2 linked regions of the Granulosicoccus antarcticus IMCC3135 genome follow. Each later gene encodes a partner of the first gene's protein in a complex. Links are inferred from orthologs where the notes say so. Each region holds a gene or a part of one and is shown on either strand. Other genes may lie near its edges. The genes, in order: trxB and trxA.

Region 1 (3,278 bases):
GATGCGCTTCGCGTGCACGATCTGCAGACCTGACTCTGGCCTGTTCGGCATGCGACTCCCCCATAGAGCGAAAGCCGCCCTTGAGCCTTTCGAAAAACCCAACGACTGCACCACCGAGCATTTCGATCAATTGCAACCACGAGGTGCCAAAGGCCAGCGTCAGACTGCTGAAAAATATGGCCAGTAGCAGCAAGGTGGTACCCAGATGATGCAGAAACCCCACCAGCCTCCAGGCAACCGCGGTTCCCAGAATGCCGCCGCCAAAGATATTGTCTGGCAAGGCTCCTTCTGGCACACCAAAATGCAAATCGGCCAAGCCACTGGCACTAGCCAGCATCAAAATGACACCGATCAGGCGAACAAAGGCAAAAGGACGGTAGGCATTGAGAACGCGACGCTCATCACGAAACAGTAACCAGCCACTGATACCCAGCACCAACGGCAACAGATACGCCATGTAGCCGAACAAGGATAAAGAGACATCTGCAAACCAGGCCCCTACCCTGCCGACGCTGTTTTGAATGGGCTCACCGCCGCCCGTGTGCGACCAGCCAGGGTCACTGGCATTGAAACTTGTCAGTGCCAGCAAGGCGATGAGGGCGGCAAACACACAGACAATGCCCCCTACCTCACGAAACAACCTGCCCATATGACCCAGTGTCCGGGTATCAGACAGGTGAGCGCTGGCTGCGGCGCGGGTGCTGGCAGCCGTTGGCTTGCCTTTGCCTTCCGCTTGCCCCGCTGTTCGTCGGGTAGCCGTAGCACGACGGCTGGCAACTCGACTTGCACTCTTGCTGCCATTGGCCTTGCGGGCAACGGGCGCTTTTTTGCGACGTGCCACTGCCGCGCGCTTTTTGGTAACTTGTGCCAAAAATACTTGTCCTGACTTTACCGAGAGTGAGGGCGTTGTGAAATCGCGATCCAATACCACATTAATGCTCGCCAGAACCAAAAGTGTAGCAGACGCCCGCGGCCACACCTGCCGCTATCGCTACGTTTACGGGTAGTATTCCCTTCCTGATTTCCTGTAACACTGACAGATAAACCAAAGACTCATGACTCAAACTCGTCATTGCAAACTGCTCATTCTGGGATCGGGACCTGCCGGTTACACCGCTGCCGTCTATGCGGCCAGAGCCAATCTGAATCCCGTACTGGTCGCTGGCATGGAGCCGGGTGGACAATTGACCACCACCACAGACGTCGATAACTGGCCCGCTGATGCACTCGGTGTGCAGGGACCAGAATTAATGGAGCGCTTCAAGCAACATGCCGAACGCTTCGAAACAGAAATCATCAGTGATCATATTCAGTCGGTGGATTTCTCCACCCGACCGTTACAACTAACAGGTGACACTGGTAGCTATACCTGTGATTCGCTGATTATTGCCACTGGTGCCAGTGCCATGTATCTGGGACTCCCATCTGAAGAGGCATTCAAGGGCCGCGGTGTATCAGCTTGCGCAACCTGCGACGGTTTTTTCTACCGCCAGAAGAAGGTGGCGGTAATCGGTGGCGGCAATACGGCGGTGGAAGAGGCCCTCTATTTATCCAATATCTGTAGCGAAGTGGTACTGGTACATCGTCGCGACTCACTGCGCGCAGAAAAAATCCTGCAAGATCGTCTATTCGAAAAAGAGCGTACCGGCAATATCCGCATCGTCTGGGACCATACGCTGGATGAAGTATTGGGTGACCAGTCAGGGGTGACCGGCATGCGTATTCGTCATACGGAGACTGGTGCGACCGAAGATATCGACTTGCTGGGTGTGTTCATTGCCATTGGGCACAGCCCCAATACCAGCCTCTTCACGGATCAGCTTGAAATGCAAGGCGGTTATCTGAGCGTACACGGAGGCAGTTCGGGTAATGCAACAGCGACCAGTGTAGCCGGTGTTTTTGCAGCAGGTGACGTTATGGATCATGTCTATCGCCAGGCAATCACATCTGCCGGTACTGGCTGCATGGCCGCACTGGATGCTGAACGTTTCCTGGAAGCCCTGCAGACAGCTTGAACAAGAACTGAGCTAGTCCGGCTCTCACATGCTGGTAACACTCGCCTCCGGCCGGGTGTTACCAGCACGTGAGTTATGCATGAAAAGCAAGACCCTGGCAAAAGCATGAACCTTCAGATAGAAGTACGCGATTCTTTGGCAGAGATCAGCAGCGAGAAGTGGAACGCTCTGTGTGAGGACGGTAATCCGTTCTTGCGCCACGAGTTTCTGCACACACTCGATGCAAGCGGCTGCCTGGGCGATGCAACCGGCTGGTATCCACGCTATTTTCTGTTGTGGTCCTCTGATGACGAATCGCGTGAACTGCTTGGCGCTGTCCCCGCGTATATCAAAACCAACTCGTATGGCGAGTTTGTCTTTGACTGGGCCTGGGCTGAAGCCTATGAACGCAATCAGATGGATTACTACCCCAAGCTGGTATCCAGCATCCCCTTCACCCCTGCAACCGGTCAACGACTACTGGTCCGTGCAGATCAACCCTATGAGCAAACCGTTCTGCTTATGGCAGGCGCTATACGACAGTTTGCCGAATCACAGCGTTTTTCCGGCGTGCATTACCTGTTTCTCACTGAACGTGAAAGCCGCTTGTTGTCAGCAAGAGAGCCGGCACCTGCCAGCCGTGAGCAAGAAAAACCAGCCGATGATGACACCGTTTCAGCATCGACAAACATCGCCGACGATCATCTGCGTCGCATCGATTGCCAATATCACTGGCACAACGACAGCTACTCGGATTTCGATGACTTTCTGTCTCGATGCACCTCTCGACGACGCAAGACCATTCGCAGAGAAAGACGCCATGTCAGTGATGCGGGCATACGCCTGGAACAACGCTCCGGAAGCTCGCTGAGCGATGCCGAATGGCACTGGGTGCACCAGTTTTATGCCTCTACATTCGATCGAAAATGGGGCAACCCCTCGTTAACGCAAGCATTTTTTGAAACCATCGGCGATAAAATGGGCGATCAGGTACTGATTGTATTTGCCTACGACGACTCGGATGAAGAGCCGGAATGGCCGGTCGCCTGTTCCATCATGTTTGTTGGCACTCATACCTTGTATGGCCGCTTCTGGGGCTGTCGCAAAGAATTCAACTCATTGCATTTTGAAGCCTGTTACTACCAGGGAATCGAATTCTGCATCGCCAGGGGAATTCAGAATTTCGAACCCGGAGCCCAGGGTGAGCACAAGATCACCCGTGGCTTTGTGCCATCCATTACTCACTCTGCACACTACATCCAGCACCCGGCGTTCCGTGATGCC
Region 2 (3,264 bases), 4.2 Mb from region 1 along the record:
GCTACGTGAGCCTGGAGCTGCACTGCGCGAGCCACCGCCACTACTATTGCTACGGCCTCTATCACGACTGCCGCCCTTGGATGGTTTTCCACCTTTTCCACCGGGACCACTGCTGACTCGGTCGTGCTCAATGCGCTTGGGTGGTTTGGGTTTGATCAGTAGTTCGTCTGTGATCATCTCCAAAGGGATGCTCTGACCGATGTATTCCTGAATTTCGGGCAGGGAAAAGGAATAGTTTTCGCAGGCAAAGCTGACGGCTACACCTTTGGTACCGGCTCTGGCGGTACGACCGATGCGGTGAACATAATCTTCAGCCTGTTGCGGCAGGTCATAATTGAAAACGTGACTGACATCGTCAATGTGCAAACCGCGAGCGGCGACATCGGTAGCAATCAGTATCGGTAGTTTACCGGCGGTAAAGTCCGCCAGGATCTTCTGTCGCTTGCTTTGGCGTACATCGCCGGACAAGGTGCCACAGGCAATGTCGTTACCCAGAAGATAACTTTCGATCTTCTCCGCGGCTCGCTTGGTATTGACGAAAATGATGGAGCGCTCAGGTTTCAGCGAACCCAGCAAACCGAGCAGTAGTGGGATTTTTTCGTCTGTTGCTGGCTGATACAAGGCCTGGCGCACGCCTTCGGCTGTGACACCGGTGCTCTCGGTCTTGATTTCCTGGGGGTTGTCCATGTGTTCATAGGCAAGCTCCATGACACGATGTGACAAAGTGGCCGAGAACAGCATGCTCAGCCGCTCGCCAGGAGCGGGCATGCGACGCAGCAGGAAGCGAATATCGGCGATGAAGCCCAGGTCGAACATTCTGTCGGCTTCATCAAGGACCACGATTTCCAGCTTGGCCAGATCAAATACCTTCTGCTTGAAATAGTCTATTAATCGTCCGGGTGTGCCAATCAGTACATCGACACCCTCAGCCAGTTCTTTTCTCTGTTTGTCATAGTCGATGCCACCGTAAACGACTGAGCACTTGAGGTCGGTATAGGCGCCGAGTGAATCAGCATCCTTCTTGATCTGCATGGCCAATTCGCGAGTCGGGGCAATAACCAGCATACGCGGTTGATCTTTGCGTCTCTCGCCACCACTGTTGCTGAGCAAGCGGGCAAAGCTGCCAAGCAAAAAGGCTGCTGTCTTACCGGTGCCCGTCTGTGCTTGTGCGGCAACATCTTTGCCTGATGAAATAACGGGCAGGGTCAGTCCCTGTATCTCTGTGCAGTCAGAGAAGCCCAGTTCATCGGTCGCTTTGAGCAGTGGCGCAGGCAGGTTCAGCTCTCGAAATGAACTGATGGGATCTGGAAGCGTTGTGTTATCTGATGAGTCTGGAGTAGTTTTTGTCATGCGATGTGTGCGTTGCGATCTGATAAAATGGGAACCCATTGCGGGGCCGTTAGTCGGCGTTGCACAGACGCGCAATGGCACGACTGAACGTCCTCGAAAGACAAGGACACCTCGGTAAACGAAATATAATCTTTCATGGCCCGTCGTTTCACAAGCCAGCCAGTTTTTCCATACCAGATGCGTACTTACGTGTAGCTGGTTTCATAATTGTTATTGCAGAGGTGCATTATGAGCGAACATATTACTCCCATTACAGACGCGACCTTCGAAGAAGAGGTTCTGAACTCCGAAACGCCCGTGCTGGTTGACTATTGGGCCGAATGGTGCGGACCGTGTAAAGCGATTAGTCCGGTACTTGAAGACGTGGCACCTGGCTACGCCGGAAAAGTAAAAATCGTCAAGATGAATATAGACGAGAATCCCAACACTCCCCCCAAATACGGCATTCGCAGTATTCCTACGCTCATGCTTTTCAAGAATGGCGCTGTTGAAAGTACCAAAATTGGTGGTTTGAATAGAACACAACTTACTGAATTTCTTGACGAAAATTCGTAATTGATTTAACGGTCTAACAGCCGTTACTGACTGCCTCTACGCTAGAGGCAGTCTTGTATATTAATGCGTGTGGTAGGTTATGTAGCACGCTGCACTAGTTAATGTTCATCATTTGCAGGTTGAATTGGTACTCTTTTAGCGATGCTTAATGAGTCAATAGTGCGAATTATTGCAGTTTTTACGGAAGTTCCAGGTTCATTTTTCAATAAAATGACCGATGAATGTGTACCTTTACTGTGGATGTACTGGACTCAGTGTTTTGATTCGTGCTAGATTAATCGCACAACGTCCTGCAGCCCGCCTCCTCTTGGCGCGCGCCACGTAACCAATTTCCAGAACTACACCTCACTCCAGATCGATTCGCCACCTCCTGTGGCCATCCTACTATTCGGCCTTCTACGGCTAATCCGCGCATTACGTGTATGAATCTGACTGATTTAAAGAAAAAAAATCCCACCGAACTCATCGAGCTAGCTCAGTCGATAGGCGTGGAAAGTGTTGCCCGACAGCGCAAACAGGACATGATCTTTTCGATCCTGAAAGCGCAGTCGCGAAAGGGCGAAGACATTTTCGGCAGTGGTGTCCTCGAAATATTGCAAGATGGCTTTGGCTTTCTGCGATCGGCTGACAGCTCCTATCTGGCCGGGCCCGATGACATCTATGTCTCCCCGACCCAGGTTCGACGCTTTGCTTTGCGAACCGGTGATTCCATTGCTGGCAAGATACGACCGCCGAAGGAAGGGGAGCGCTACTTTGCTCTGCTGAATGTTGATGAAATCAACTTCGGCTCGCCCGAGCAAGCCAAGAACAAGGTCCTGTTCGAGAACCTGACGCCACTGCATCCCAGTGATCGTTTCACGATGGAGCGGGGCAACGGTAGTACCGAAGATATCACCGCGCGTATCATCGATTTCGCAGCGCCTATCGGTAAAGGCCAGCGTGGTTTGATCGTATCGCCTCCCAAGGCGGGTAAGACTCTGATGCTGCAGAACATCGCACAGAGCATCGCCGCTAATTCTCCTGATTCCTACCTGATCGTTCTGCTGATTGACGAGCGACCGGAAGAGGTCACGGAAATGCAGCGCATGGTTCAGGGTGAAGTGATTTCCAGTACCTTTGATGAACCTGCTGCCCGGCATGTCCAGGTTGCGGAAATGGTTATCGAGAAAGCCAAACGTCTGGTTGAGCACAAGAAGGATGTTGTCATTCTGCTTGACTCCATCACTCGGCTGGCACGTGCCTACAATACGGTTGTGCCTTCTTCAGGCAAGGTTCTGACCGGTGGTGTGGATGCTAATGCATTGCATCGTCCCAAGCGTTTCTTTGGTGCGGCCAGAAATATCGAAGAGGGTGGCAGTC

What was found.
Region 2: the proteins of trxB (region 1) and trxA are in contact, whole or in part, in a crystal structure (PDB 1F6M), measured with the Escherichia coli proteins. The link is inferred for Granulosicoccus antarcticus IMCC3135 from one-to-one orthologs.

What each region holds. Positions count from the first base shown.
Region 1 is NZ_CP018632.1:5,771,392-5,774,669, forward strand. The notes cover bases 86-3,035. They hold trxB (thioredoxin-disulfide reductase), read left to right. Parts: upstream 86-1,055; coding sequence 1,056-2,015; downstream 2,016-3,035. Other genes in these bases: IMCC3135_RS25070 (DNA translocase FtsK), read right to left, coding at 86-871; IMCC3135_RS25080 (GNAT family N-acetyltransferase), read left to right, coding at 2,121-3,035. Outside these bases: more of IMCC3135_RS25070, read right to left, coding at 1-85; more of IMCC3135_RS25080, read left to right, coding at 3,036-3,278.
Region 2 is NZ_CP018632.1:1,576,100-1,579,363, forward strand. What follows is about bases 306-3,241. They hold trxA (thioredoxin TrxA), read left to right. Parts: upstream 306-1,578; coding sequence 1,579-1,905; downstream 1,906-3,241. Other genes in these bases: IMCC3135_RS06795 (DEAD/DEAH box helicase), read right to left, coding at 306-1,350; rho (transcription termination factor Rho), read left to right, coding at 2,328-3,241. Outside these bases: more of IMCC3135_RS06795, read right to left, coding at 1-305; more of rho, read left to right, coding at 3,242-3,264. UniProt on the Escherichia coli protein: Participates in various redox reactions through the reversible oxidation of its active center dithiol to a disulfide and catalyzes dithiol-disulfide exchange reactions.